Linked DNA regions of Mastigocladopsis repens PCC 10914. The protein of the gene in region 1 interacts with the protein of each later gene in a pairwise test. Links are inferred from orthologs where the notes say so. Each region holds a gene or a part of one and is shown in the gene's direction. Other genes may lie near its edges.

Region 1 (15,833 bases):
GTCACTCCACCCAAGGCATCAATGAGTTTACCGACTCCCAGAACGTTAATCCGGATATAGCGGTCAATTCCTACGCCGTCTAAGAGGTTACTAACAGTTTTGGCAGTTAAAGCTGGTCCACCAATAACATTTGCGGAATTAATTTTCTTGAGACCGTGTTCATCTATTTCTGTACGGGTATCTCTGGGAATAGAAAGCATGGCTAATCTTTTCTGCTCTGGAGAGAATCTCATCAAGAGCATGACATCAGCAAGACCATCAAAAGAATTGACTTGAGGTAGGTATCTGAGATTTCTGGCTTCAGTGGAAGAGTTTTTGACATCAGGCGGAAGTACGCTCATTCCCATTATTAAGATATTCACAGGGCGAGTTAATTCTGAGAATCGTAGTCCACTCCCGGAAATGCGATCGCTATCAAACACCGCCGCTTCATCTGCACTTAAAGAAGCTTGCATTAAAGGCGTACTTGTTAAAGAAACTGCCAACAGCGCCCCTGCGGTCGCTGACACCATTGCAATACCGCTCATACCTACCCAAAACCACAACCAACGTCCAGATTTATGGTTGTGCGAATTTTTATCACTTGAGTTGTTAACGTTTGCGGAATGGTTTTCTTGCGCCGAAGCTCTTTGAATGGTCACTGACTTCCTCACACTTAACTGAATAAAATCCGGAAAATCTTCTGCTATAGAAACAGATAAATCAACCTATAATAGCTAACTCCTAGATTATCAGTGGTAAATTTCCACTAAGAGTGTTTACCAAAACACTTATTGCAGTATTTCTCCTATTTTTTGGCAAATCCGGAGAGGTTTTATTGAAGTATGGCAACATGAAAAGAGATTTGGCTAGAGTTGTTAAGAAGAAAATGCGTATTTTTTTAGCAAATTAAGTAGAAACACTGGCAGTTGCATTGAGCCTTAGAGACTTAGGACAGGTATTTGCCAAGCACTTTTTCGGCAAAGCGACTAATCCCAGGTAATCGCTTTGATTTGCCTTTAGCGACACGAACAATTAACCAGATACTAACCAAAAAGTACCCAGAAGTGAGAAAGCTATTAAGAATGAGTAGACGCAGTGTGAAAAACTCTGAAGTTGCCGCCCCAGTTGCTAGCAAGAGATAACCCAAAAGCCACGCAAAGACTAAAGTTATTGACAGACGACTAACAGCGAGTTGTTCCCGACTTCCCTGACGGCGGTAGAGAGTCCACATAGAGGGGAAAAAGCCAACGACTGGAATCAGATAGAAAAGCAGCTGTGTAGGAGGAGTGGCTGGGTCTTCACGATGGTGAGAATTGTCAAGGGGTTCAAAATTTTTCATTTGGGTGAGTGCAATCTTAAACAAGAGAGATGAATCACAGTGATGTAGTCAGAGATAATAGGCTTTAAAGAATTCTATAGTTGTATCCGGCAATTGGCAGATGCAGACACGCAAGCTCTTAAACTGGTGGCAAACACTAACACCCCTAGCACGATTTTTGGCAATCGCTCTGTTCGCTCCACTGCTAGTACTCAACGGTTGGGCGATTTCAGCAATTTTTCATTACTTTCACTCGCTGATTGTCATTTTAGTCGGAGCATCAGTGTTAGCGTTTCTGCTTAACTACCCTGTAAGCTGGATGGTGCGTCAAGGTGCGAAGCGAGAGCAAGTTGCTATCTTAGTCTTTTTACTCGCTTTATCGATTTTGCTGGCATTGGGTGTCACCCTCATCCCGTTAGCTCTAACCCAGGCTCAGCAACTGGTGGCTCGCATACCGGATTTGATTGATTCTGGGCGATCGCAGCTGATGATGCTCAACGAGAAAGCGGAAAGCCTTGGCTTACCGATTAACCTTGATGCTCTGGTTGTACAAATTAACGACCGCGTTAAAGGACAATTGCAGGCGATCGCCGGACAAGTTTTGAATCTGGCTGTCGTCACATTCACCAGCCTGCTGGACTTTGTTTTGACAATGGTGTTGACTTTCTTTCTCTTACAGCATGGGGATGAACTTTGGCAGAGTTTGGTAGATTGGCTACCTGCTAAATTTCGCGAGCCTTTTACTCAAACAATACGCCTTAGCTTTCAAAATTTCTTTATCACCCAACTGATTTTAGCTACCTGTATGGCATCAGCTCTCATTCCCACCTTTTTGTGGCTGAAAGTCCCATTCGGTCTGCTATTTGGCTTAACTATTGGCATCATGGCTCTTGTTCCCTATGGAGGGACTGTGGGTATTGCCACAACGACCTTACTGGTGGCGCTGCAAGATGTTTGGATGGGGGCAAGGGTGTTAATTGCAGCCGTCATTGTGCAGCAAATTCTGGAAAACATTATTGGTCCCCGCATTTTAGGGACTTTTACGGGTTTAAATCCAGTTTGGGCACTCGTTTCGGTTTTGACAGGTGCTAGGATTGGTGGGCTTTTGGGTGTCATTGTGGCGGTACCCAGCGCTGTTGTCATTAAAACTGCTTTAAGTGCCTTGCGTCCTTCTGCTTCCAGTCATAACGTTGAAGTGGTTTCTGAAGGAAGTGGAGAATCTTCTTACAAGACCCAAACTGATGGCACTACTGAAGCCCATTCTGTTGAGGTAGCTGCACCGATTGTCTCAGAAACATCGCCTCCAAATACTCAAGCCAACCGTTCTGAGGTGAATCCTTCTAAGACAGTGGCTCCACAATTGAACCCATAAACAAAATGCTTCCGGTCTGATTATCTCGAATTGTACAGAAGAAAGGACGGTCAACAATCATCCGGAATGGCTCTTGTGGTGGTAGTTGAGCTGACACTGGCATTATTGCCACAGAAGTGGCAGCAGCAGCTTCTGTACCTTCTTCATTTACCTCAACAAAAGTTTTATGCTTGACCTCGCTCATTTTTAAATTTTTGCCCATGAGCGAAAAATTGGCTGTATTGCTAAAAGCTTCGCCCATACCTAAAGCTGTAAGGGCATCATTCAGCGTTACGTCATAGTCCATTTTAAAGCGAGGCAAGCGAACAAATCCTTCGTGTTTGCTGAACTGAGTCATCCAATTTTCCCAGTTCTGTGCATTCAAGTTTTGATAAAAGCTTTTTAGGCTAGAGTTCTGTTTGGGTAAGAAAATATAGAAGCTAATCTTATCACCTTGACCATAAGGTAAACTCACTGCCTGAAATTGTTTATTTTCATAGTATCTATAGTCACCTGATTGTGACATCATTGAGTGTTGTTTTTGCTTACCTGAGGTGAGGTAAAATGGATATTCTGCTGTTTGCTGTTTGTCGAATTCATTTGTCCAGCTACCTTTAAAATAGATGGCATTAATGAGAAATAAAACTTCGTTAGGTTCTATTTTTTCAACTATTTTATTAATTTTTCCGCTTGTATTTTCATTAACCCATTCATTGATGATGTTTAGCGCATCTGCATCTGTAAAGTTTAAATTGGTAACTCTAGCTGTATAAAAATCTCTATTTGTTTGCAAAAAATCTGGATTAAAGCTGGCGTCTTTATTTGCCCAAAGCGAATTAGCAATCGTGAGTTGCACTTTGGGGTCTGGGTTTTCTAATAGTTTTTTGAGCACCGCGTTAGAGGAGTTGATTTGTTGCAAATTCAACCCCTGTAACTCCAGAGCTTTAGTCATTGCTTCTTTTGTGCTGCCACTAGCACCGTTGTAGGTCATCGCAAGGGCAATTGCTACACTAGAAGGTGAAACAAAAATGTTCTTGCCATCGTCGTTTTTCAAAACTTCTGAAAACAGTTTAAAGCCAAACTTAGTGTTAGCAGCAACAAGTTTACTCTCAGGATTTGATACTTGTTTTGATATAGAAGATTCTGAGCGAGGTAGACGCGATTGGGCAAATGCACTCGTGCTAGTATTAACTTGAGAGCATCCTATAACACCCATAAGGACAACGCTAGCAGCAGCCAAAACGTAACGTCTTCCCAAACGAACACCGTAACGTCTTTGCAGGAAACTTTCCCGAGCATTGCTAAATTTCTGCTTCATGTTACCACCATTATCGCCAAAGTCTTTGTCTTGACTATGGCATCTCAAATGACATAATCACTGAGCGGTTACAGTTTTAGCAACAGTGATTGTACAGTTTTGGACTTTATTTTGGTAACTAGTCATCAGTATGATTAGTCAATAAGTATTAATTACAAAGATTAAGAATTGGTAACTGTCTTACGTTCTTCGTCTTTGCCCAGTTTCCCAACTCCCCATCTCCAATTACTTAGCGGGTGCAGTCCACCAAGCTAAAGCATAAGGCTGAGTTGCTTCATTTACCTTCTTTTGAAACTGAACACGGATTTTGTAATGACCACTAGCAGGAACGGGACAGAAAATATGTTCTACACTATCAACATCACTAATTGAGGAACATACAGCGTCAGCATTTCCATCTTGATCATCGGCTTTGACTAAATAAAGGTCGAGGTTGTTTAAGCCGCGATTGCGAAAATCTTCTCCTGCGTCAAACTGACCATTTTTATTCTTGTCGTTTAGCTCTACCAACCTATCCCAATTTAGGGTGATGGCAACAAAACTCCCCTGTTGTAAAGGTTTTGCTAACTCGTATTCTACAGATGCCTCTGCATTGACTGTGCGATAATCCCAACCAATGGCTGGTACAGTGCGGGCTGGATTCCATTGAAGGGCGCTAAATTGTTGATATGCGCGAAATGCGTTCAAATGACCAGATCCCATTTGGGCATCCAAGGGAATTTTTGGGTCTTTGTATGCATCAGAAGCTAGCCAGTCTTGACTTAGTTTATCAATGAGCGTGCGCGTCATTCCCAAGCGCAAACCCTCGCCATTATCTTGGATTTTATCTGCTGAATTCAGCAGTATTGCTTTCATCACTTCATGTCTGCGAGAATCTATGCTCCAGTTGGGTTGTTTTGTCCGCAGCTGTCTATCACCGAACTCCTGCAAAAGGGCTACAGTAGACGTTACTTGAGGTGCTGCAAAACTCGTACCTGTAACTTTGTTGTTTTTCCCATCTGGATTAAGCAAGGGAATGTTATTTCCGGGTGCAACTATACTAATAGCACGACGCGGACCAAGATTAATCTCCTTTCCGGCTAGCCGAGTCGCCATTCCTTCACTCACAGCAGCCAAATTAGAAACGTCAACTTTATTAAAAATTCCTCCTCGACGGGATGAAAAAGCCACGTTCATTCCATTAAAATTGTCTGTAGGTATGGGAATACCACCTTTTCCCTGGTTGCCTGCAATTATGTATAGAGTCTTGTGAACGCGACTAGACCAGTCAATACATAAAGTGAGTAAGGCATTGCCATCTAAAACAGGCTCTGGTCTTGGGTCACGGTTTAAAGGTTCGCCAAAGCTAAAGTTAATTGCGCGGACATCTCCCCCATTTTGTAGCGCTATATGCTGTGCGGACAAACACTCTTCTGGCTGACCTAAGCTTTTACCAGAACCCACAGCAGACGAGTACAATCGCGCTCTTGGGGCAATTCCTGGAAAAGCTTTATCTGTACTAATCATGATACTAGCTACATTGTAGGCGTGGGGGTCAACCCCGCTATTTGACTTAGCAGCTCTATTGCGAAGGAATACTCCTGCTATAGATACTGTGTGATTTTTAGAGACTGCTTTATCCAAGCCGAACTTACCTGGACGCCCAATCTCTACCTGACCAATGGCAATCTTACGACCGATTAAATTATATGGAGGTTGGTGTAGCCTAAGAGCATCAATACCATTAGTTCCAAAAGGAGATTCCATCGCAGCAAATACTGGCACACTCAAGCAGGAAGCACTTAATCCCCAAATGATCCAAGTTTGTTTGTTCGCCATAGTCAGTTATGAGTTGTCAGTTATTAGTAATTAGTAGTTAGTAGTTGGTTGTAGAAACGCTTTCATGAAAGCGTGTCTGTACATATGTTAGTTAATTGTCATAAAGTACTACTAACCACTAACCAATCCCACTTTCAAAAAGCGCTTATCAAACAGATGAGCGCTTGCTCAAGTTTTGTTACAATACTTACAGACCAGGACGCTTAAAAACCCACTAGCCATGACCCAAACGCTATCTAAAAAGCCCATTGTAGTAGCTCCATCCATCCTATCAGCAGATTTTAGTCGTCTAGGAGATGAAGTTCGTGCTGTAGACAAGGCAGGCGCAGATTGGATTCACGTAGATGTAATGGACGGTCGTTTTGTACCTAATATTACGATAGGTCCTTTGGTTGTGGAGGCTATTCGTCCAGTGACGGAAAAACCTCTGGATGTCCACTTGATGATTGTGGAGCCAGAAAAGTACGTAGAGGATTTTGCAAAGGCAGGAGCAGATCACATCTATGTTCATGCCGAACACAATGCTTCTCCCCACCTGCACCGCACATTAGGGCAAATCAAAGAGCTTGGTAAAAAAGCGGGAGTGGTACTTAACCCCGGTAGCCCTCTGGAGCTTATTGATTATGTCCTGGAACTGTGCGACCTAGTGTTGATTATGAGCGTCAACCCCGGTTTTGGTGGTCAAAGCTTTATTCCTGAAGTTGTGCCAAAAATCCGCAAGCTGCGTCAAATGTGCGATGAACGTGGTCTTGATCCTTGGATTGAAGTGGATGGGGGACTGAAGGCAAATAACACTTGGCAGGTTTTGGAAGTTGGGGCAAATGCGATTGTAGCTGGTTCAGCTGTGTTTAAGGCTAAGGATTATGCTGAAGCAATAGAGGGTATTCGTAACAGCAAGCGTCCTACTCCGCAACTGGCAACAGCGTAAACTCTTGTCTGTAGAGACGTTGTAGTGGAGACGTGCTATGGCGAGCCAGCGCTCTTGGTAGGGTTTCCCTGATGCCGATGGCGTCACGTCTCTACACCTATAGAATGGTCGATGGTATTAATTCTAACAGCTTAAAACACGCAAAGAGGGGAAAACATCCATTTGCGTTCCCCCATCATGTCAATTACGCGCCCAACGGGTTCCCTTCCAAATACTGATAAACAAAGTCCCTGCAACCAAAGCACCAAGATTCCATTTTGCAGAAGTTTTAATCAAATTAATACCTCTAAGAGATTGAGTTGCTTCTGCTTGATTCTTTATCTGTTCCTTAGCTTTCGAGACTTCTGATAATAATTGATTTTTTAATTCATCAGGATTTTTGCCATCAACTTGGCGACCTTGGCTCTTGAGAAAGTTCCCTATCTGTTCTGGTGAGGCTTTACTCACCTGCTGTTCCAATTGTTCAGCCTGAGAAACTTGTTGAGTAGATACAGTTTTAATCTGAGCTACACTTTGGTTATTTAATCGAACGGTGTTAGTCAGTCCTAAAGGTATCAGTAGAAAAAACAATATTCCAAATAATAAAGTCAGCCAAGATAAAAATTTTAAAATAGGGAGTTCCCATTGGGTTCGCGAATGTAGCTCTCCAAAAAATACTAGCACTAGACCAATTAAAGGCACTGGTACCCGTTCAACGAGCGCCCCTATTGTTTGAAATTCCCAAGCAGGGTTCATAAAGTTGGGTGGCACAAACAACTCAATGATGTCGAATAATGCCAATAACAACAGACCATAACCTAGCACTCGCATAATTGTAATCGAACTTTGCTGACTAAAGGCAAACTGCTGTAGTTCTTGAACCACGGGATTGAATCTATCGCCACTTGATTTAGTCATTTTGCTAATAAAATAGAATAGAAAGAGTGTACAAAAATTTAATGTTTTGGAAAGCGAGGTTGCCACCATTGATACCAAGAAAACCAAGCAGTTTCTAAAACTTGGTACGCAGCTTCAGGAGAAGAACTCTTTAAGGGAATTGATAAATGTGCCCAAAGGCAGCGCTTGTCTTTGAGACTTTCCTGACCCAATAACCAAGACAGTAGCCGTTGAGGGTGCAGGTCAGAAAAATACTGGTTTTGGTTAAACTGTTTTAGAGTAAATGTACTGCTACCTTGAGAGTTAATACAGGCACTTAAATAAGCTCGCTGCTTGCTAACTCCAAGACCGTAATAGCCTACTCCTTCTCGCTGACGCACATTAGCAGAGGATGAAATGGAAGTGTATTCTCTAAAAAGTCTCTCACCATCTCCATCTGTTAAATAACGCATTTCGATATCTAGAAATAAGTCGTTTCTAAGGTATCGATAATGCTTTTGGGCAAAGAGTTCAGTATGCTCTTTTGTTGGCTTTGCCAAAAGACGACTCATACTAAACTGCCACTGTGGTAACGATACTTTTTCAGGGAAAACAAACGGGGTATTTGTACGTTTGTCTTTTATAGGGAACAACACCACATTTCCCAATGCTAAAACGACGCTACTAAAAGTTAGAGCCAGAAGCGGTACACGGAATTGTTTCCAAATAGTCACCTTGACGACTCCGTAGCATCTTTACTTCTTAATTCAGTCTTTTCAACTAAAAACCAGCAGAAAAATCCAAAAAATAAGACAGCAATTAGCGAAAATATTAGTGAACCATCTCCTTCATGCCAGTATTTAAATGCTTCCATCTGTCCTTGTGCTACCAAGATAGCCATCAGAGCAACTCGTACCCCATTAACAATAAACCCCAAAGTAGCAGCTATTATCGGCACAATAATTTTTTGCTTCCCATTCTGAGGAAACATTAAGAGAAAAAGTAGAGATAAGCTCAACATTTGAAAAATAAGTTCTAACCCTGAACAGGCAGGATAAACTTCTACGCTCCCTGAAGGAAGAGAAATTATAACTCCATTTCGAGCAACTTCAGAACCTGTATACCAAAGAATCAAAGTGGAAAATTTAGCAGTAAAGAGGGATATATCAATGAGCGACAAGGGTAATACTTTAGGTAAGCTGATAGAAGACAGGACCAGTAATTCACCCCTATATTGCTTTAAGCCCTTAAAGCCAGACGCCAGCACCGCCAGCCCAAAGGCAAAAATCGCTGGTGAAAGATACAGAAAACCACCTAGACTTGTTAGAGATATACTCTTTATAAGTAACAGCGCAATAATTGATAGACCAAAAAAGCTGGAGAAAATACCACTTTCTAGATTTAAACTGTGGCGCTTTTCCCAGACTAGAGAAGATATAGCTGCCCAAAATAGAAAACTCATACCTAAAAGGCTGGTATTGTCCGCTTTCCAGGTTAGAGTCAAATGAATGGCAATGAAGCTTGCTCCTATTGCTAATAGCCAGAATTGGGGATATTTGAGTCGTGAGACTGAGGTGAGGTGGGAAGCTTTCATGAAATGATGTCTCTAGCTGCCATCCAGGGGTTTATAACCCCTGGCTAATAATGATATGGGGTAGGATTTAGATTCTACCTATGTAGTTTTAGGAGACTTTTGCAGTATCTTCTTGTTGCTTGTTGTACTTACGGCGCAAAGCTGCACCGACGCCACCAGCTGCTAATGAGCCTAATACGGTCAGGGGTTCTGGAACAGGATTAGGGTCAGGCTTAACTGGATCTGTCTTAGTACCACTGTCAGTATCGGCAACATATTCTAGGCTACCTGTAAATCCGTTGTTCCAGTTTAATGTCAGTTCACCAAACAGGTCACCCACTGAAATATCAATTGGTGTGGAGTAGTCGAAGGAATCAGGACTTTGTCCAGATATTACAGAAAAAGTTTTACCCAGAGCCGACCCAGATGTACCTTCATTATTATCAAAGGTTGTATCAAAGATTGTGTTCCCTGAAATGGCATTAATGGTCAAGGAGGTAATAGCTTGATTAGCGGTTAGTGTCCAAGATTGAGTAAATGTATCACCTGATTGACTTAAAGACCAGTTTGTACCGGTTGTTCCGCCTGCTCCCGATCCTGTAGCATTCCAAATCGCTGTCTGCGATCCTCCATCAAGGAAATTGGCTGTTACCTGCATACCAGCCATCTGGTTTCCAGAAGTTTGAAAGCCCGTTAGTGTAGTTGCTTGCGCTGGGGCTGCAGCTGTTCCCAAACCAAGTACAGCCACCCCCAGTATAGAGGTTGATAATTTGTTCCAAACAGAGGTAGTTACAGCAACATTCTTTGCCTTAGAACAAGCCTTGCGTACCTTTCTTCTAACCTGAAATCTAGTCATTGAACTCACTCCTATAAATAGGTAAAGGTTGCGGTAGATTTACCCTGGAGTGAGATTCGCTAGTACCTCAAAATATTTGTATGTAAAAAACACTACGGCAGGCTACAAAATAACCTGTCGCACCTCTCGTAAATAGAAACACCAATAAGAATGATGTCTACTCTTAAACTGCTCTCATTTTTGAGGCACTAGCAATGTTTTCAGTAAAGCTTCTGAGGAAGCATAGTGATAAGTGTTACTTTTTAGATAAGCAAAATCAACTACTTTTATTGGTCTTTATGCAAATTTTAAATTCATCTACTTTATAAGTATATATTCTCAAGTACCAAAAGTTAGATTTTATAATGCTTCCATATAGATTATCCGCATCGCTTAGTGTAAAAATTTCGTAAATTTATTGCTGAATAAAGATAATTTTTTAGTTATTTTTATTGCAAGTTTTGATACTTGTAGAAAGGAGTCATGAAAAAGGTGGGCGAATAGCCCACCCCAAAAATCTAAGAACCCAACACTCAACTCAACACTTATCGGTGGTGACTACCCAACCACTTAGCTGCTGCAACTCCTAAAACAGCTGCGACAACAGGATTGCTGAGAAACTTGATAATACCAGGTTGCTCTGCCAACACTTCACGGAAAATGTCGGGATGGTTGTGATAAGCAAAGGACGCAAGTTTGCTAACATCATCAGCGCTCATCCGACCTGGGACATGGGTGGAGAGACCAAGTTGTTGCTCTAGATGGCGATCGTCTAGTCCTCTTTGCTTGAAGTGCTTGAAGAAGGCGCGGGCGACATCATCCCGTTCATTAGGCTTAATTTGAGCGATCGCCTTTTGCAATTCTGGCTCCATTTGGTTAGCAGGAATATTGTCATGATGCAAAGACCGACCAAACAACTGACGACGTTCTTCGTGTGTTGAACGTTGAGCAAAATCGTCAAAATTGTCGTACTGTGTTGTTGAAGCGGCGGTTGTCTCATCTAGAGATTCAACATTTCCTTGAGCCAAATCATTCATAATTTGACGTCTGTATTGGTCGCTACTACTCACTTTTCTTATCTCCTTTTTCTCGTCAAAATTTTCAAATCAACTGGCTGCGCTCAAACTTTTGATGCAAATTCAGCTTTTAAGTGTACTGAACTTGTTTTGTTTGCACATCATACTGAGTTGTCAAAATCAGTTTTTTGTCTGGCGCATATACCAAAACTGTTAAGTCTTGATTGGGAAAATTCTTGTGAAAACCTTCTACCAGTGATTTTGCTAAGGCGCGAACATCGCTAGGAGGAACTTTCGAGGAAATGACAACGCCTAATTTATTGTTGTCACGCACAAATGCATCTGTAATTAATCCCTGGGATGCTTGCACAACCCAGTTACCAAAGCTTTGTCCTGCTTGGCTATTACCTCGCTGTAATTCTCCGGCGATATCTCGACTAATAACTGGTGGGTTGGTTGTGCGGTTAGCTTGTGTTGCGGTACCACCACTACAAGCAGTAGTTAATGTTAGGACTAAAATCAAGACACATGTTGCCAAGATCTTACGGCTCTGCTGAAGCAGACTCATGTTTATTACCTCCAAAAAATACTTTAAAAACCTACTTAAATAGAAGGTTTATTTAGGTTAATTAAGCCTATATTGTGTAAATGTTTAGGTAAGTGATTTAGTAAGGACATTCTTTACTTTAGCAATTTGCATTTAATTGTGAAGTCCTGTGTTAAAAAACAAAGTCCGCGTAAGCGGACTTGATTGAACCCGCGCTTTTATAATACGCGTTTACATTAGCTGCTAATTTTAACTAACCTTTAGGTATTTTTTTAAAGAAATTCCCCTGTAACAAATACCTAAAATTTCAGCAGCAAGACCCAATTCTAGTCAAGCTTTTTCTTGACGTTATCTTTTACGTCTTCAATACCGTGACGAACTTCGCTTTCAGCTTGCTTTGCTTGACCTTCAGTTTTATCTTCTGGATCGCCAGTGATATTTCCTGCTGCTTCTTGAGCTTTACCTTCAATGTTTTTAGCAGTAGCTTTTGCACGATCTTCTAAGCTCATTTTGACCTCCCTATTTCTCGGAATTTTCTTTCAAAGTCAATTTATAACTTTGAAATTCTTTGTTATCACTCATACAACTTAGCTTAATATTTTTGCTAGAGCCTTCCACCTCAAGGTATATTAGTCGCCTATGCTAAAAGAGTGAGAAGAAATCGCTCATAACGACTTCCTTCCCGCTATTTAATTATTTAAAAATGCTGAGTCGAAGCGCGATCGCTAATATGCATTACGGACAATTCATAACGCATCCTACTTTTTCATAAAAAAAACCGGTTGTAGATAACCGGGTTGATTAATGTTATTTGTAAAACTTTTTGTCTAATCAAGAAAACCCATCAGACCTTCAGAATCGTCGATAACATTGGATGCAACTGGGCGATTGCCCATGATAGAGTATGTTTCAGAAATGACGAGATCACTTGAAGCGATTGGACGATCTCCAGACACATGAATAGTGTCAACAACGTGGAATGTGTTTGCAGTAATGGGACGCATACCCATGACATTCTGAGTTTCTACAACTTGTAAATGACTGGAGGTGACTGGACGTATCCCAGCGATCGCTAGTGTATCACTGACTTCCAGTTTACTTGGCGATTCTAACGGCACGGGCTGTTCACCATTTTGCTCAACCTTATCGGTTTTCATTTTTTGACCCTGATTATTTTCCACTGTCTTTTCTCCCTTGTGCTTCAAACTCTTTTGCCGAGGACTCATTGCTTTACCAGAGCTGCTTACGCTCATATCCTCTTACCTCAAGGTATTGTTAATTAATTTTACAATATTCTGGTAAAGTTAAATTTTTCCTTAATATTCAAGTTGAATTTTCAATAAAGCTTATATAGAGTTGAGTATAATGGTCTTTGAAAGTTTTAGATATATAAAAAACTTTTGTAAAGTTTAATAAATAAATATTGCCAATGTAGATCAGGTGCAATGGGAATAAATCATTCCCAACTGTGTAGCACACCTAGTTATCGCATTCGCTACCATAAAATATGGTACTTCCAGTGAAATTGTATGACAAAATTTTGTCTTCAAGCTCCCTTTCAACCAACAGGTGATCAGCCACAAGCGATCGCCCAACTTGTTGCGAGTGTAAATATTGGTCATCAGTACCAAACTTTACTGGGAGCTACGGGAACCGGGAAGACTTTTACTATAGCATCAGTGATTGAAAAAGTAGGGAAACCGACTCTAGTCCTGGCTCATAACAAAACTCTCGCTGCACAACTTTGTAATGAGTTACGAGACTTCTTTCCTCATAATGCAGTTGAGTATTTCGTCAGCTACTACGATTACTATCAGCCGGAAGCATATATTCCTGTCACCGATACATATATAGAAAAAACCGCTTCGATTAACGATGAAATTGATATGTTGCGACACTCAGCGACGCGATCGCTCTTTGAACGGCGCGATGTTATCGTTGTTGCATCTATTAGTTGCATCTACGGTTTGGGTATTCCCTCAGAATACCTTAAAGCTGCCATTCCCTTTCAAGTAGGGATGGAGGTAAACCAACGGGAAATACTGAAAGATTTGGTATCAGTTCAGTATGGTCGCAATGATGTAGAATTGGGTCGTGGACGTTTTCGCGTCCGGGGTGATGTGTTGGAAATTGGTCCAGCGTATGAAGACCGAATTATCCGCGTGGAGTTTTTTGGTGATGAAATTGACGCGATTCGCTACGTTGACCCTGTGACAGGTGAAATCATCAAGAGTGTGGAAGCGGTGAATGTTTACCCCGCACGTCACTTCGTCACTCCAGAAGAAAGGCTAGAGGTGGCTTGTGATGATATAGCAGCAGAACTCAAAGAGCGAAAAGCACAATTAGAAGAAGCTGGGAAATTACTTGAAGCACAACGCATAGACCAACGGACACGCTATGATTTGGAAATGTTACGCGAGGTGGGTTATTGCAACGGCGTGGAAAACTATTCTCGCCACCTCGCAGGACGCTATGCAGGCGAACCACCGGAGTGTTTGATTGATTATTTTCCCAAAGATTGGCTGTTGGTCATAGACGAATCTCACGTGACCGTACCGCAAATACGCGGGATGTATAACGGCGACCAAGCACGGAAAAAAGTGTTAATTGAGCATGGATTTCGTCTTCCCAGTGCGGCTGATAACCGTCCATTGAAGGCAGAGGAATTTTGGACAAAGGCAAATCAGTGTATTTTCGTTTCCGCAACCCCAGGAAATTGGGAACTCGAAGTTTCTGAAGGTCATGTGGCGGAACAAATCATTAGACCAACTGGAGTCATTGACCCAGAAATCATTGTACGTCCTACAGAAGGGCAAATTGATGATTTGTTAGGCGAAATTAAAGACCGAGTTGACCGCCAAGAGCGTGTGCTTATTACAACACTCACCAAGCGCATGGCAGAAGATTTAACCGAATATCTGCAAGACAATAGTATTCGGGTGAGATATCTGCATTCCGAGATTAATTCGATTGAGCGAATCGAGATTTTACAGGATTTGCGCGATGGGAACTTTGATGTGTTAGTTGGCGTGAACTTGCTGCGCGAAGGGTTAGATTTACCGGAAGTTTCTCTCGTGGCGATTTTGGATGCTGATAAAGAAGGCTTTTTGCGTGCAGAACGTTCTCTGATTCAAACGATTGGGAGAGCAGCGCGTCATGTGCGGGGACAAGCAATTATGTATGCTGATAACCTAACAAATAGTATGATTAAAGCCATGGAAGAAACCGAGAGGCGTCGCAACATTCAAACGGCTTACAACCGGATGCACGGAATTACACCGCAACCGATTGTGAAGAAGAAATCGAGTAATGCGATTTTGTCTTTCTTAGAAGTGTCGCGGCGATTAAATGCAACTGAGTTAGATACAGTTGACCAACACATAGATGAATTGCCTTTGGAAGAGATTCCAGGGTTGATTACCCAACTGGAAGCGCAGATGAAAGAAGCAGCGAAAAAACTGGAGTTTGAGGAGGCGGCGAAATTGCGCGATCGCATTAAGCATCTGCGGGATAAATTGGTGGGACGCTCATAAGCTTTTCCATAATATGTGCGTTATATTCGTCCGGTTTTGTCCCAAGTTTGTCACGCTTTGTTGACTAAGTATAAGAGGATGTTTTAAAAGTGTTAGGCGACTAGAAGTCGCTCAGGTGAGTAAGAAATTAAACTTTACAAACATCCTCTAAGGAACCAGGGTTAAACACCCTGTATAAACTAGATACTTCAAGGAGAAAACTCATGAATACGACTCCTGACAAGAAAGATTTGCAACTCGGCGTGAAGACCGAGACCACCACAACATGGCTTGATTGTATTGTGGAAGAACTCGACGAGGCTGCCCAAGCTGCTGTCGTTGGTGGAGGAGGTTCATGGAAAAAATCTGACTACTACTACCCCGGCGATGAGCCTCAAACTTTCGGCTAACCTTCTATCCAGAAACACTCCTGTTGACTTAAGTGTCAACTTGTGAAGCGCTCGTGTCTAGTGATAGGCGCGACGCTTTTTGTCAGAAGGTATTTTCACAGAGTGATCGCGTGTTTGTTTCACAATTCCCCCATCTATAAACTGACCTTTCTAAAAGGATTTACTTAATTAAAATGATATATTTCAAAATGAAGGTCTTGAAACTATTAATAATAAAGAGAGAAAACGTAAATTATTATGAAACACTATGAGTACAGATACCTCTTTTAACAGCAGCGAAGAACCCCACATCTCTCAGCACATACAGAGCTTACAAGAACTGCACCGAGAAGAAATGGAAAGCGTCATTGGGGCGCTGGCACATATTACC
Region 2 (16,319 bases), 2.3 Mb from region 1 along the record:
TGGACTCACATGCAACGTCTCTACATATGTGGAATCTATGGCACATTCGTGCCACGCTTCGCTATCATCAACAATCCTTAACTGAACCATATTGCCTTAGGAGCGCCTCAGAACGCTGATAAAATGAGAGCAAGACTTTTACCAGTCCTGCTTTTTTTATCAATTCAGCGCAAAGACATCTGCTAGTACGCCAGCATCTTCTACCAGCCTCTTGTTTGCTGGAGAATCATAAACTGTTAGTAGTGAAGGTATCCCAGCTATATTTTGAAACAGGGTGATTCCCTCAGTGTGGTCGTCCTTGTTTCCATATGGGATATCAAGTACAAGTTCTGGGTGATTGAGGACATTTTCTTGCAAATTAACGCCATTTTTCAAGCGATAAACTTGCACCGGACCATCTAAATCCATTGTCGGTCCTGCTAACATCAACAAGTCTTCACCATCTAAACACAAATCTCGAATACCCAAACCATTTAAGAAGATAAAATGCTTTTTGTATCGCTTCCCCTCCTCTCCAATTTTCCCCAGTCCTAGCAATCCTGGATTAGAATCTTCTAACTCTATTTCCAGCATCACAGTCCAACCTCGCAACACAGGTCCGCGTAAACCTAGAAAAATTTTGTGTTGATAAACGGCTATTCCTTCCATGTCAAAGCCATTATCTTTACCTGGAATTGCAGCTTTAACAAAAAAGCCTAAATGTGGATCATCTGCCAAAGCTTCCATAAGCAAGTTTCCCTGTTGCGTTACCTCAAGTTTGGCAGCACTCAATTCTATATTAGGATTGTTTGGATGTGGGCAGGATGGAAATAATTCCCCATCAACTAGGGGAATACGCCCTATGATATAACGATTTGGCTCTGATGCAATTTTTGCCAGTCTTTTAATATTTTTCTCGTCAGAATGTTTGGGTTTAGGTCTTTTACGTTTGTAGCTGTGGGAACCCATTAACCACAGGTAATAATCAGTGTATGCCAACCCTTCAATATCAATTTCTTGTTCTTCTGGTGCTGGTAAACTTATAAATTCTGCTACGTGAAATTGTTTATGTTGTGCAAAATTTTTGGCATCTAAAAAAGATAGACGTTCAATAGTTGAGGTCTCATCTGACCCTAACCACAAATGTTTCTCGGGGGTTAGCATCACTGCTGAAAGGTCTTTACGATGTTCTTTAAAGCTATCAGCAAAAGTAAGTAAAACTTGATTGATGAGAGATGAATTATGCATTGTAAATAACACCTTTGAAGATTATATAGCGAGCCTAAAGGAGTTGTGAACTTACTCGTTGAGGCAGGGAACAGCAAAGAGGGATGTACAGGTATACTTCGTTTTTTCACAAATCAAATAGGACTGCTATATTATTTTAATGTTATTAATTTAACTTAAGTGACCGTATTTACCACGGCAATCGAGTTGATGCTACTGAGAGGTTATAATCTACCATTTTAAATAGTAAAAGATGTATCTTTAAACAGAATATAGTTCTTAACAATTAAATAAAATAAAAAATAATACTATAGATGATTTTTTTAACTAATGCTACCATTCAATAACTCAATTCAATTAAGTACTGCTATCTAAGGTGTGTATCAATTAGTATGACATCAACGATCAAACCCAAAGTCAAAACTCTCGGAAATTACGCTTACTCTGCGATTGAAAAACACTTTAAGAAAACCTTAAAGTGGGAAACATCTGTGAAGAAAGATAAAGACCCAGAAGCACTGCATCAAATGCGAGTGGGAATGCGTCGCCTACGCACAGCTATAACTAGGTTTTCCCCAGCTGTAGATGTGCCCAAGCCTGCTAATGATAAAAATATCGGTAAAATTGCGCGTCGTCTTGGTCATCTCCGAGATTTAGATGTGCTGAAAGAAACTTTAGAAAAGCTCAATGAATCACATTTACCTCGCAAAGAACAGGAATCTGTACAAACAGCTTTGGATGCTTTGGGTAAACAACGTGAAGAAGCACTGATAGATGTAAAGTCAACATTTAAAGATGAACGTTACAAGTCTCTCAAACAGACATTAAAAGAGTGGTTGGAGGAACCAACCTATCTACCACTAGCATCTTTGCCAATTCAACAAGTGCTACCAGATTTACTTTTACCTGAGGTTAGTGAATTTTTGATGCATCCGGCTTGGCTTATTGGAACCCAAGTAGAGGGAGCAGAGATTGTTATTTCTAGTAACTGCAAAGCACACAAGGTAGAGCAAGAATTAGCAACCAATGGAGACATTCTTCATAGTTTACGAAAACAAGCTAAACGCTTGCGTTACCAGATGGAGTTATTTACTGATTTATACGGCGAGTCTTATACGGCTTGTCTTGCAGAAGTCAAAAGTATCCAAGAAATTTTGGGAGCAATACAAGATAGCGTAGTTTTAGCCCAGTGGCTTGAAAATGTCTTCAAATCAGAAATCAACTCAGAGTTTCCTAGCCTTGCAACTTTGTTAACTCAAAATCGTTACAAATTATGGCAGGATTGGCAACCCTTACAGCAGCAGTATTTGAAAGCTGAGACAAGACATGAATTTCATTTAACAATACTGCACCCAGTGTGACGCTTTGACTAATAAGCTAACAAGCGGATGGGAACCCAGGCACGACAACACATAAACGCTACTTTGGCATGAAAAACAGTCAGAGGGAAATTGAAGAATCAGGTCAACTGAATGCTGAAGTGTGAAGTCTCACAAACTTCAGCCTTCAGTTGGCAATTAACTAGTTAAACCTTGGACTATTGCATTTGCCATTGTCTCTGAATTATATAAATGTATATCTTTTTGTGAATCGATAAAACAACCTTCTATAAGAATCGCAGGCATCTCTGTATTTTTGAGTACAAATAGGTGTGTACCACTCTTAACGCCGCGATTGAAAAACCCTAGTTTTAGGATTTCATTTAAGACAGAGTTAGCAATTTTTCTTCCGGCTTCGCTAATTGCAAAGACTTCTGTCCCATTTGCCTGACCATTGAAGCAATTGAAATGGATAGAGACAAAAACATCAACATGAGCAGCATTTGCTGTTTCACATCTTTTCGCAAGAGCTTCTCTCACTGTATCAGCCTTTGTTGGTTTGCATGGGACGACTTCATGTCCTAATTTCTTTAATTTAGCTATAACTCTATTGCCTACATCTAAATTTAAATCATCCTCAATTTGTATCCCTTTAGCTCCAGTGTCGGGAGGACAATTATGACCAATATCAATTCCAAATTTCATTTGATGCACCTCAAATAATTTTGATACTTATTTCTAACAACTTATAGTTATAAATGTCAATTTTAGTTAATTATTTTTTCAGCTTTTGTTAAGGTAAGAGTTTTTGGATATTGCCAATACCCAGCCTTGACAGACAGGTTTAGTGGGTAAGTCCTCATTCAATGTTTGGAGAAGTGTTCTATTTTCGGGTAATCGCTCATTTTTAAGGAAAAACTAGGAAAGATCTACCTAATTTCATAGATCAGTGTAAAACACTCTCGTTTGAGAAGTTACGGTTCGATGTGCGAAAACTAGTTACATTATGAGAAAATTAAAAAGTGCGGCGCTTTCATCTCATCCCCACCCCCTGCCAGGAAGTCAAGAGTGTCACAATAAGAGATGTAAAACGTTAAGCAAGCTGCACTCTCAAAGCATGAAACGCATTGTCCTGGTCGCCGGGTTTGAATCGTTTAACGCAGAATTATACAGGAAAGCAGCTTTTTTGGCGACGTCTCGTGTCGCTGAGTTGGATATTCGCGTGTTTAGCGATCGCGACATCACCACCAAACGTGCTGAAGTAGAAGCAGCACTGAAAGATGCTGATGTGTTTTTTGGCAGCTTGCTGTTTGATTATGATCAAGTGTTGTGGTTGCGCGATCGCTTACAGCGCACCGAAGGTGATCGCATCTCGCACATCCCCATCCGCCTCGTGTTCGAGTCAGCATTAGAATTGCTGAGTTTAACCAAGCTGGGCGCTTTTGCCATTGGCGATAAACCCAAAGGGATGCCCAAACCAGTTAAATTCATCTTGGACAAATTCAGCAACGGACGAGAGGAAGATAAACTTGCTGGTTATATTAGCTTTTTAAAGATAGGACCAAAGTTATTGAAATATGTGCCAGTGCAAAAAGTGCAAGACTTACGCAACTGGCTAATTATATATGGTTACTGGAATGCCGGCGGACCAGAAAACGTTGCCGCATTATTCTGGACACTGGCAGAAAAATACTTAGGTTTAAAAGTTGGCGAGATTCCCCCGCCAGTCGAAACCCCCAATATGGGGTTACTACATCCCGACTATCCTGGATATTTTGAATCACCACGGGCATATCTAGAATGGTATCTTGTGGAGCAGGCATCTCGCCTGCATTCGCAAAGCGAGGCGATGCATTCACAAGGCGAGGCGATGCATTCACAAAGCGAGGCGATGCATTCACAAAGCAAGGCGATGCATTCACAAAGCAAGGCGATGCATTCGCACAGTAGTACCCAGCATACAAAACCCGTTGTAGGAATTCTCCTCTACCGCAAGCACGTTATTACCAAACAACCTTACATACCCCAACTCATCCGCCATTTTGAAGAAGCGGGTTTGATACCATTACCCATCTTCATTAACGGTGTAGAAGGTCATGTGGCGGTGCGTGATTGGATGACAACCAACTACGAAACCCAGCAACGACAACTAGGAAATGTAGAAATTGCTTCCCTTTCTCCGGAAGCAGTCAAAATTGATGCCATTGTCTCAACCATCGGCTTTCCCTTGGTGGGTGGTCCTGCGGGTTCAATGGAAGCAGGGCGACAAGTGGAAGTGGCAAAACGCATCCTCAATGCTAAAAATGTACCGTACATTGTCGCCGCACCACTACTTATTCAAGATATTTCCTCTTGGACTCGCCAAGGTATCGGTGGATTGCAAAGTGTGGTTTTATACGCTTTACCTGAGTTAGATGGGGCAATTGATACCGTTCCCTTAGGTGGTTTGGTGGGAGAAAAGATTTATCTGGTTCCCGAACGAGTACAGCGATTAATTGGTAGGGTAAAAAGCTGGATTAACATCAAACAAAAACCAGCATCCGAACGAAAGATTGCAGTTATTCTCTATGGGTTCCCGCCAGGTTACGGTGCTGTGGGAACAGCTGCATTGTTAAATGTACCGCGAAGTCTTCTCAAATTTCTCCATGCGCTTAAAGAGCAAGGTTACACCGTTGGCGATTTGCCGGAAGATGGGGAAGAGTTGATTTGTAAAGTGAAAGAGGCGGATGAGGAGATAGGAACCGCAGATGAACGCAGATGGACGCAGATAGATATCAGCGTGCATCCGCGTTTATCTGCGGTTAATACTCTTAATGTCCGTACTCTGGAAAAATGGTTGGGATATCTGGGCACATCCCGTATTGAGAAACAATGGAAATCTTTGACGGGTACTGGAATTAAGACTTATGGGGATGAGTTTCAGATTGGTGGTGTTCAGTTAGGAAATGTTTGGATAGGCGTGCAACCACCTTTGGGCATACAAGGTGACCCGATGCGGTTAATGTTTGAACGTGATTTAACGCCGCATCCTCAATACGCTGCTTTCTACAAGTGGTTGCAAAATGAGTTTGAAGCTGATGCTGTGGTTCACTTTGGGATGCATGGCACTGTAGAATGGTTGCCTGGTTCTCCTTTGGGAAATACGGGTTATTCTTGGTCTGATATTTTGTTGGGAGATTTGCCGAATCTATATATATATGCGGCAAATAATCCTTCGGAATCCATTTTGGCGAAGCGTCGCGGTTATGGGGTGTTAATTTCTCACAATGTACCGCCTTATGGTCGTGCGGGTTTGTATAAGGAATTGGTGGCGCTGCGGGATTTAATTTCGGAGTATCGAGAAGACCCACAGAAGAATTATGCCCTTAAGGAAGCGATTTGTAAAAAAATTGTGGATACGGGTTTGGATGCTGATTGTCCGTTTGAGGATGCTAAACGTTTGGGGATTGGGTTTACGCCGGAGAATGTCCGGATGTTTAGCGATCGCGCTTTTAATGATTATCTCGTGAAGTTGTACGAGTATTTGCAGGTGTTGGAAAATCGGCTGTTTTCTTCTGGGTTGCATATTTTGGGGAATGTGCCGAATGAGGAGGAGATGGAGTCTTACCTTGAGGCTTATTTTGGAAACGACGAACCGCCAAGACGCCAAGAACGCCAAGAGGAGGAGAGGTTAGTTAGAGATTTGTTGATGCAGACGACTGATGAGTTGAGGAATTTGTTGCGGGGTTTGAATGGGGAGTATATTCCGCCTGCGCCTGGTGGGGATTTGTTGCGGGATGGTGCGGGTGTTTTGCCTACGGGGAGAAATATTCATGCTTTAGATCCTTATCGTATGCCTTCGCCTGCGGCGTATGAACGGGGACGGGAAATTGGTCGAAAGATTATCGCCCAGCATTTGGAAGAATATGGGAAGTATCCGGAGACGGTGGCGGTGATGTTGTGGGGTTTGGATGCGATTAAGACTAAGGGTGAGTCTCTTGGTATTTTGTTGGAGTTGGTGGGTGCGGAACCTGTGAAGGAGGGGACGGGGCGAATTGTCCGGTATGAACTTAAGCCGTTGGCTGAGGTGGGACATCCCCGGATTGATGTGTTGGGGAATTTGTCGGGGATTTTCCGCGATAGTTTTGTGAATATTATCGAGTTGTTGGATGATTTGTTTCAACGGGCAGTTGACGCTGATGAACCCGAAGACCAAAATTTTATTAGGAAACACGCTTTGGCTTTGAAGGCGCAAGGGGTGGAAAATGTGGCGGCGAGGTTGTTTTCTAACCCTGCGGGCGATTTTGGTTCGCTGGTTAATGACCGCGTGGTTGATGGTAATTGGGAATCTGGCGATGAGTTGGGGGATACTTGGCAAGGTCGCAATGTGTTTAGCTATGGTAGGCAAGATAAGGGTCAAGCTAGACCAGATGTGCTGAATAAACTTTTACAAACAAGCGATCGCATTGTCCAAGAAATTGACTCGGTGGAATACGGTTTAACTGACATTCAAGAATATTATGCCAATACTGGTGGGTTGAAAAAAGCAGCGGAAAAACAACGCGGTAAAAAAGTGACAACCAGCTTTGTGGAAAGTTTCTCGAAAGATACAACGCCTCGCAATTTAGATGATTTGCTGCGGATGGAATATCGCACAAAGTTGCTGAATCCTAAATGGGCGGATGCAATGGCAAATCAAGGTTCTGGCGGTGCTTTTGAAATTTCGCAACGGATGACGGCGTTGATTGGTTGGGGTGGTACTGCAGATTTTACTGATGATTGGGTATACGACCAAGCCGCTGATACTTATGCCTTGGATGCAGAGATGGCAGAGAAGTTGCGGAAGGCGAATCCGGAAGCTTTTCGTAATATTGTAGCGAGGATGTTGGAAGCGCATGGGCGAGGTTTTTGGCAAGCTGGTGAGGAGAAGTTGCAGAAGTTACGCGAGTTGTATGAGTTGACGGATGAGGAGATTGAAGGTGTGACGGTTTAATCTGTATGATGCGTTATGCTTGCGGTAACGCACCTCTACCAAACCGATATTCTGCACTTCAAGTAAGTGGTTGTGCAAAATTAATTATACATTTCATTTCGCTCGCCATGACATAAATAATTTTGTGTACCCACTTAGTAACAGCAGCGCAGCTAACGGAGACATAAAAATGACCGTAACTATACCCATTCAAGCCATTAAACTCGCTCCCGGTAGCCAAATCGCCATTCATAACCTGTCCTGGGAAGACTTTGAGAGACTTCTCGAAGACTTAGGAGAAAAACGTAAAACCCGCGTCACATACTACCGAGGAACCCTAGAAATAATGTCCCCGTTAGCACTCCACGAGCGTCCCCATCGCATCATTGCTTACATCATCACCACAATTCTGGAAATCCAAGGACGCAACTGGGAAGATTTCGGCTCGACTACTTTTAAACGTCCAGACATTGCTGGGGTTGAGCCAGATACCTGCTTTTATATCCAAAACGCCAGCCAGGTAAAAGGATGTACCCAAATGGACTTAGCTGTATATCCTCCCCCAGATCTGGCGATAGAATCTGATGTTACTTCAAAAACAACCCTCAACGCTTACATAGCCTTGGGCGTTCCGGAAGTGTGGATTTATAGCACCCGTCAGCTAACCATTTACATTCTTGAAGCTAGCGCCTACGTTGAATCTGCTCTCAGTCCCACCTTTCCCGACTTACCGATAACCGAACTTATTCCCCGACTGGTACAAAAAGCCATTGACGACGGAACCAGTCAAATGCTGCGAGAACTGAAAACCTTGCTACGTGAATAATGAGGCTAAGTTTGACCCTCAAGGTGTGCGCTAGAGTTTGATGGCACATCGGATGCAATAATGAATCATGCTACCAGAAATTTAAGCAAGGTTTAAGAAAGATAGAAAACTCTTACACTGCAATTTTTGAAAAAGCCAATGACTAGTATATTGCCTATACTTACGAGTTACCTGGTACGAATCTCCAAGAGAAAACTTGCAGGAAGCTATGGAGCTATTTATAATGTCTAGTCGGGAACTGGCACAATAACAAAACTTTTTCCTGAAATTGACAGATAAGTTTTTGAAGCAATTGTCGGTAAAGCTTCTGAAATATACTGCCAAATCAATCGATAAGTCTACAGCTTATGTTTCCCATTCAATTTATCTTAATCAAAAAACAACAATAAATCAATATGGCACAACATCCCAACGGAGTTTGGATTTGGAATCTGTCAGATATTCGCAGTGACTATCTGGATAAGCTCGTTGAACGCAAAGTAAAGCGAGTTTATCTCAAAGTTTTTGATGGAAACTATCAAGGTCAACCAACTTTTTGGGATTGGCAATGTTCTCCAGAGATTATTCAAGAATTTGAGTCTCGTGATATCGAGGTTTATGGATGGGGATATCACTACGGCACTCCTGATATTGCAAGACAGGTTGTCAAAGTTAGACAAGCTCTGAATTGTGGGCTAGATGGCTACATTGTTGATGTAGAAAAAGAAGTAGAAGACAAGAGTAATCATACAAATGTAGACAAACTTCTTTCTGCTTTGCGTATTATTGTTAATCAAGGAACTTTCGGATATACAAGTTTTGGAAATCCTCGACTCCATCCTAATGTTCCTTGGCAGATTTTAGATAAGTATTGCGATATAGCTTTACCACAAATTTATTTTGAAAAATTCACTTTCAAGCCTACCACTCCAGAAGAAGTCAAAGATTGTCTGGATGCACATAAAAAATTAGGTTTGAAAAAACCAATTCTGCCAATTTGGAGTTCTGAAAGTGATACAGCAAAACCAGCTTCAGCCGCAGAACTTCAAGATTACCTAAATTATTATCCTGGTTCGTCAATTTGGCGTATTCCTAATGAAGGTGAACGTGGTGAAGCTTGGAATTTGATATATTCTGGATTTCAATTACCAACCCTTAAACGCAATCTTCGTCAAGGAAGAACAGGAGAGGATGTCAAGGCTGTTCAAAAAGTGATGAATGCAAGAGGGTACAATGCAGGAACAGTAGACGCAAATTTTGGTTCTCAAACGCAAGCTGCTGTTAGAGCATTCCAGAAAGAAGCAGGTCTTGCTGTTGATGGGGAGGTTGGTAAACTGACTTGGATAGCCCTTGGTGGAAAGTGTCAACTACCCCTGCCTACCCTTCGGGATTGAGGTAGGGGCTTGCAAGAATCAGCTTGCAACGTAACAGATGACTAGCCCATGATGAGCCGTAACCTGATACGTACCTCCGAGCGTTTCCCTAACTCGGAATAACTACAAACTACCTGATTAGTAGTGCTTGCAGAAAGGACATTTTGGTAACGGTGGGCTAAGGGACTTATAACTTTACTCAAGGATTATCTCCGACGCATTGTCCCCGAAAAAATTAGCCAGCCTTTGTCTGGTTGATCTGTGGGGCAAAACGAGTATTCGTTGTAATAAGGCTGGCTAATTTTTTTACGTGTAAGACCCCCGACCATGCGAGTACCAGTATTAGATATAAATGGGAAATCGCTTATGCCAACAAAACCTAGTCGTGCTAGACGTTGGCTCAAAGAAGGTAAAGCAAAAGTTGTACATAATGACTTGAATCTTTTCTGTATTCAGTTGTTAGTAGAATCGTCAGGAACAAAAACACAGCCTATTGCATTAGGCTTAGATCCTGGCAAAAAGTTTACGGGGGTGGGTGTGCAATCAGCGAAGGTTACTTTGTTTATGGCACATTTAATTTTGCCATTCCCAGATATCACAAAAAAGATGTCAGGACGTTTGATTCTGCGACGTGCCAGACGTGGTAGACGGATAAATCGCAAAGCCCCATTCAACAAAAGAGCACACCGTCAAAAACGTTTTGATAACCGTAAACAGAACAAATTGCCTCCCAGTATTCGAGCTAACAAGGAGTTGGAATTACGAGTTACTAAAGAATTGGTAAAACTGTTCCCTGTCACCCAAATCACCTATGAATATGTCAAAGCCAAGGGCAACAAAGGATTTAGCCCAGTAATGGTTGGTCAAAAAGTGATGTTGCAATGGTTGGAAAAATTTGTACCAACTAATGTACAAGAAGGTTGGCAGACTTCGATACTACGACAACAGTTGGGACTAGCCAAAGACAAGAAGAACAAGGACAAACAAACTCCTGAAACTCACGCTCATGATAGTGTGACACTGGCAGCAAGTAATTTCATGAAATTTGAGAAGTTCCACACCGCAAACACGCGCGGGCACCGCTGGGAGGGATTCGTCAAAGTCACGTCTGCGCCATTTCGTGTTATCGCGCGTCCTAACCTATTTCGCCGTCAACTCCATTTTGAGAACCCAGTTAAAGACGTACTGGGTAACAGAAAACGTAAAGGTGGAACAATCACTCCGTTTGGTTTTCGTTCTGGCGATTTAGTTAAAGCTGAAAAAGCAGGAAAAGTTTATATTGGCTGGATAGGTGGTTATACTCAAACAGCCAAAACCAAGAATGTTTCGGTTTATGACCACAATTGGCACAGACTTGGACAATTCAGCCCATCAAAAGTACAGTTACTCCAACGTAGTTCACGATTATGCGTAGCATCCTAAACCATTGGACGACTCCGTTCCTCCGTCGTCCCGCTATCCCTCCCCAGGCTACTCCACTTCGTTCCGTTGAGCCTGGGGACTCTCGCGATTTTGTTGAGGGATAGTAACTTAGCCCCGTTACTAAACGAGAACACTGATTCAGTCAATTTAGGGCAGAAACCTTAACCCGGCTGGGGCTGGTTCAACAATAGCATTTTGTTCCTAATCCTTTGAAATCGGAGAAAATAACTATATGAGGACACACTTTAAGAATCTTAATCAATGACTGTAAGCATTCAGCAGCTACCAACAACTACCTTTGAAAAACTCTTTTGGACTTGGCAGGGTTACAAAATTCAGTACACTGTTATGGGTACTGGACGTCCCCTAGTACTCGTTCATGGTTTTGGTGCTTCCATTGGACATTGGCGGAAAAATATCCCCGTGTTAGCAGCCGCTGGCTATAAGGTCTTTGCTCTTGACCTTTTGGGTTTTGGTGGTTCCGATAAGCCACCGTTAAACTACACGGTGGACGTGTGGGTGGAACTCCTCAAGGATTTTTGCACAGCACACATTCAAGAAAGAGCTGTGTTTGTAGGTAACTCCATCGGCGCACTTCTGGGTTTAATGGTGGTGGCGGAACATCCGGAAATAGCCGCTGGTGGTATTTTGATTAACTGTGCGGGTGGTTTGAGTCATCGACCGCACGAACTCAACCCACCGCTACGCATTGTCATGGGAGCTTTTAACTCTTTGGTGCGATCGCGCGTTACGGGAGCATTCGTCTTCAACCGCGTCCGTCAAAAAGCCCAAATTCGCCGCACCTTATACCAAGTTTACCGCAATCGGGAAGCTGTTTCCGATGAATTGGTAGAGTTACTTTATGCTCCTTCTTGTGACCCAGGCGCGCAACAAGTTTTCGCTTCTATCCTCACAGCACCTCCTGGTCCTTCTCCAACGGAACTTTTACCTAAGGTGGAACGTCCATTGCTGGTGATTTGGGGTGCAGATGACCCTTGGACACCAATCACTGGGGCAAAAATTTACGAACAGGCGCGGGAGAATGGGAAAGACATCAAAATTGTCCCAATTCCTGGTGCTGGACACTGTCCCCATGATGAGGTTCCGGATGTTGTAAATTACCAAATATTGGACTGGCTGGCATCTCGTTAAAAAATAAGGAACTTTCCCCCTGACTTTTTAAGGGGGGAAGGGCGAGATCTCCTTTCAGCACGTCCTCAAACTTCCGGTTCTACTCCCAACGCACGCAGTTGGGCTGCCAATCGTTCTGCCCGTTGACGTTCGTGTTGTGCTAACTCCAAACCCCATAGTAATAGTTCACCACGTTCATCACTCCAACGCAACCAATAGCCCGTTCGATTTTCTCGGTTTCCCTGCCATATGCCTAAAAACAGGTTCATTTCTGTAATCCAGTAACGGTTGTTCTCATCTGGTGTCTGAAGTTGATACTGTCCTGAATTATCTAGCCGATACACTTCTAACACCCCCGTTTCTGGCTCAAAAATAGCGTAGTTGGGAACTTTTAAAACTTGCTCGTAATAGAACCATTTACCAGGTGGATAAGTTGGTTTACTGGAGTACTCTCCACCTTCACTATCTGAAAGAAACTCCATAACGATGACGGGAAAATTGCCTTGGAGTTGTGGAGTATAACTACGCTTGACCTCTTCTCGTGGCACTCTAATAGAAGGCACAAATCCCCAATCGGGAGCTTTCACCACGATTTTGTTATTTAAAGTGGCACAGATGCCGTAATTACTAATGGTTAAAGCATTAGCTGGCAATTTTCCTGCAAGTGCCAAGCTTTCTGTTAAAGCCGCAGCTAATAGTGGCTGATTAATGTTATCCACTGGCTCGTCATCTAAAACAAAATCATCAGGTAACTTTTCCCAACTAATTTTATAGGTGGCTGCACTGGCTAGCATAGTAAGACTGCCTCATCAATGCCATCGATAAACCTAGCGTAACAGTGAGTCATCGCCTGAGACCACCTATTGCTGCACTTCTCGCCTACAAGTTGTCGCAGGGGTGATTATTCTACAGCAGAAGGGTACAATTACCACTTAAGCAGTACGATTGTTCTACTATGATAGGGGCGACAATGATAATATTAAGACCTGTTTCGCCCCCCTGTCTCTGTTGCCTGTCGATATGTCAAAAACCCAGCTAGCTGCATCCTTAAATGGACATCTTCCTCACTCTAACAACAACCAAAATACAATCCGCATTCGAGGTGCTAGGCAGCATAATCTCAAGAATATAGATTTGGAACTGCCACGCGATCGCCTGATTGTCTTCACTGGTGTTTCTGGTTCTGGCAAATCTTCCCTAGCATTTGACACCATTTTCGCAGAAGGGCAACGCCGCTACGTAGAATCCCTCAGCGCCTATGCACGGCAATTCTTGGGACAGGTGGAAAAACCTGATGTGGAGGCGATAGAAGGTTTAAGCCCGGCGATTTCCATTGACCAAAAGTCTACCTCCCATAATCCCCGTTCCACTGTGGGGACGGTGACGGAGATTTATGACTATCTACGGTTGTTGTTTGGACGGGCGGGTGAACCTCATTGTCCGATATGCGATCGCTGTATTGCCCCGCAAACAATAGACCAAATGTGCGATCGCATTCTGGAACTTCCCGACCGCACTCGGTTTCAAATTCTTGCGCCTGTTGTCCGGGGTAAAAAAGGAACTCACAACAAGCTGTTATCAGGTTTAGCTTCTCAAGGTTTTGTCCGCGTTCGGGTAGATGGCGAGGTGCGAGAACTGTCTGACGCGATTGAGTTAGATAAAAATGTGACTCACACTATTGAAGTGGTGATTGACCGCCTTGTGAAAAAGGCTGGTATTCAGGAGCGTTTGGTCGATTCTCTCGCCACTTGTTTGAAACAATCTAGTGGAATTGCGGTTATTGAAATTCTAAAAGATACAGAAGATCCGGGATTACCTTCCGAGTTGGTATTTTCCGAGAACTTTGCGTGTCCAGAACACGGGGCGGTTATGGAAGAATTATCACCGCGCTTGTTTTCGTTTAATTCTCCTTATGGTGCTTGTCCCCATTGTCACGGGATTGGAAGTTTAAGAAGATTTTCGCCGGAGTTGGTGGTACCAGACCCCAAAGCACCTGTTTATTCTGCGATCGCTCCTTGGTCGGAGAAAGACAATTCTTATTATATAGAGTTATTGTACAAGGTGGGGCAAGAGGTCGGGTTTGAGTTGCAGACGTTGTGGCATCAGTTGACTGAGGAACAGCGGGATTCGATTTTGTATGGAACCGCAGAGGCGCAGAAGTCGCAGAACTCAGGGTTTAAAGGGGTGCTTCCCATGCTGCAAAGACAGTATGAGGGGAGTTCGGAGTTAATTAAGCAAAAGTTAGAACAATATTTGGTTGACCAGCCGTGTCCGGTGTGTGAAGGGAAGCGGTTAAAACCAGAGGCGTTGGCGGTGCAGTTAGGACAGTACCGAATTTTGGATCTGACTGGTGCATCGATTCGGGAGTGTCGAGAGAGGATTGATAAGTTAGAGTTGAGCCAACGTCAGGTGCAAATTGCAGACTTGGTATTGAGAGAAATTAGAGCGCGATTGCAATTTCTCTTGGATGTAGGATTGGATTACCTAACGCTTGACCGTCCAGCGATGACGCTTTCGGGTGGGGAAGCGCAACGAATTCGTTTAGCAACTCAAATTGGTTCTGGGTTGACCGGGGTTTTGTACGTTTTGGATGAACCAAGTATTGGTTTGCATCAACGAGATAATGGACGGTTACTGCAAACTTTAACAAAATTAAGGGATTTGGGAAATACTTTAATTGTGGTAGAGCATGATGAGGAAACCATTCGTGCTGCTGACTACATTGTGGATATTGGTCCTCATGCAGGTATTCATGGGGGAAATATTGTCGCCCAAGGTGATTTACAGGCGTTGCTAGAGTCGCAAGAGTCACTGACGGGTGCTTATTTGTCAGGACGGCGGGTGATTACAACACCAGTCGCACGCAGAGAAGGAAATGGGCGGAGTTTGGTCATGAAAAATGCCCATCGGAATAACCTAAGAAATGTAGATGTAGAAATACCTTTGGGTAAACTTGTCGCTGTCACTGGCGTTTCTGGTTCTGGGAAATCTACCTTAATTAATGAGTTACTTTACCCTGCACTGCAACATCAGCTAACGCGCAAAGTTCCTTTTCCTAAAGAAATAGATGGAATTCAGGGATTGGATGCTGTTGACAAAGCCATTGTCATGGACCAATCACCTATTGGGAGAACACCACGTTCTAACCCAGCGACTTATACAGGGGTTTTTGATGTGATTCGCGACGTTTTTACAGCAACAATTGAAGCAAAAGCAAGGGGTTATAAACCGGGGCAATTTTCCTTCAACGTCAAAGGTGGACGCTGTGAAGCTTGTAGCGGACAGGGTGTCAATGTCATTGAAATGAACTTTTTGCCGGATGTTTATGTACAATGCGAAGTTTGCAAAGGTGCAAGATATAACCGCGAAACTTTGCAGGTGAAGTACAAAGATAAGTCTATTTCTGATGTTCTCAACATGACAGTTGAGGAAGCTTTGGAGTTTTTTACAAACATTCCTAAAGCGGTGAATAAACTGCAAACTTTAGTTGATGTAGGGTTGGGATATATTCAACTTGGACAACCAGCAACAACCTTATCTGGTGGTGAAGCGCAGCGAGTGAAATTAGCAACAGAATTATCACGTCGTGCGACAGGTAAAACACTTTATTTAATAGATGAACCTACAACAGGTTTATCTTTTTATGATGTTCACAAGTTGTTAGATGTGTTGCAACGTTTGGTAGATAAAGGCAATTCAATTTTAGTGATTGAACACAATTTAGATGTGATTCGTTGTGCTGATTGGTTGATAGATTTGGGACCAGATGGTGGTGATAAAGGTGGAGAGGTGATTGCTGTAGGTACGCCAGAGGAAGTGGCGGAGAATTCTCGGTCGTATACTGGGCAATATATTAAGCAGGTTTTGCAGCAGTATCCAGCACAGACAACTCAGAAGATATAAATATACTTACTGAAAAGGCGAATGTAATTCGCTACTACACAAGCAAAGTCCACCTCCGTGGACTAATAGAAAATTACGAGTTTCAGAACCTGCGGAGGCAGGTTTTGTCTGTATAGGCGCGATTTCTAATCGCTAGGATGCTGAATTACTAAAAAAACAAAGTAGTCGTGCATAGAATAAAATAACCCTGATAAAAACGAGGAATAATA

Evidence for each region.
Region 2: the proteins of uvrB (region 1) and uvrA interact in binary tests that used the Escherichia coli proteins (3 or more experiments, as listed by UniProt). The link is inferred for Mastigocladopsis repens PCC 10914 from one-to-one orthologs.

What each region holds. Positions count from the first base shown.
Region 1 is NZ_JH992901.1:2,097,996-2,113,828, reverse strand. The notes cover bases 12,654-15,572. They hold uvrB (excinuclease ABC subunit UvrB), read left to right. Parts: upstream 12,654-13,070; coding sequence 13,071-15,074; downstream 15,075-15,572. Other genes in these bases: MAS10914_RS0111445 (hypothetical protein), read left to right, coding at 15,278-15,463; MAS10914_RS0111455 (hypothetical protein), read right to left, coding at 12,654-12,794. In the rest of the region: MAS10914_RS0111520 (LCP family protein), read right to left, coding at 1-641; MAS10914_RS0111515 (hypothetical protein), read right to left, coding at 929-1,321; MAS10914_RS0111510 (AI-2E family transporter), read left to right, coding at 1,422-2,672; MAS10914_RS0111505 (serpin family protein), read right to left, coding at 2,641-3,969; MAS10914_RS0111500 (S8 family serine peptidase), read right to left, coding at 4,195-5,787; rpe (ribulose-phosphate 3-epimerase), read left to right, coding at 6,008-6,715; hpsJ-A (HpsJ-like protein, cyanoexosortase A-associated), read right to left, coding at 6,896-7,612; MAS10914_RS0111485 (cyanoexosortase A system-associated protein), read right to left, coding at 7,651-8,304; crtA (cyanoexosortase A), read right to left, coding at 8,301-9,164; MAS10914_RS0111475 (PEP-CTERM sorting domain-containing protein), read right to left, coding at 9,253-9,999; MAS10914_RS0111470 (hypothetical protein), read right to left, coding at 10,524-11,048; MAS10914_RS0111465 (hypothetical protein), read right to left, coding at 11,125-11,562; MAS10914_RS0111460 (CsbD family protein), read right to left, coding at 11,868-12,050; more of MAS10914_RS0111455, read right to left, coding at 12,369-12,653; MAS10914_RS0111440 (hypothetical protein), read left to right, coding at 15,711-15,833. UniProt on the Escherichia coli protein: The UvrABC repair system catalyzes the recognition and processing of DNA lesions. A damage recognition complex composed of 2 UvrA and 2 UvrB subunits scans DNA for abnormalities.
Region 2 is NZ_JH992901.1:4,414,285-4,430,603, reverse strand. What follows is about bases 12,906-16,310. They hold uvrA (excinuclease ABC subunit UvrA), read left to right. Parts: upstream 12,906-13,227; coding sequence 13,228-16,110; downstream 16,111-16,310. Other genes in these bases: MAS10914_RS0121650 (Uma2 family endonuclease), read right to left, coding at 12,906-13,001. Also shown: MAS10914_RS0121690 (DUF3616 domain-containing protein), read right to left, coding at 160-1,227; MAS10914_RS0121685 (CHAD domain-containing protein), read left to right, coding at 1,599-2,567; bchH (magnesium chelatase subunit H), read left to right, coding at 3,643-7,497; MAS10914_RS0121670 (Uma2 family endonuclease), read left to right, coding at 7,667-8,302; MAS10914_RS30765 (peptidoglycan-binding domain-containing protein), read left to right, coding at 8,698-9,675; MAS10914_RS0121660 (RRXRR domain-containing protein), read left to right, coding at 9,982-11,076; MAS10914_RS0121655 (alpha/beta fold hydrolase), read left to right, coding at 11,338-12,228; more of MAS10914_RS0121650, read right to left, coding at 12,294-12,905; MAS10914_RS0121640 (hypothetical protein), read left to right, coding at 16,319-16,319. UniProt on the Escherichia coli protein: The UvrABC repair system catalyzes the recognition and processing of DNA lesions. UvrA is an ATPase and a DNA-binding protein. A damage recognition complex composed of 2 UvrA and 2 UvrB subunits scans DNA for abnormalities.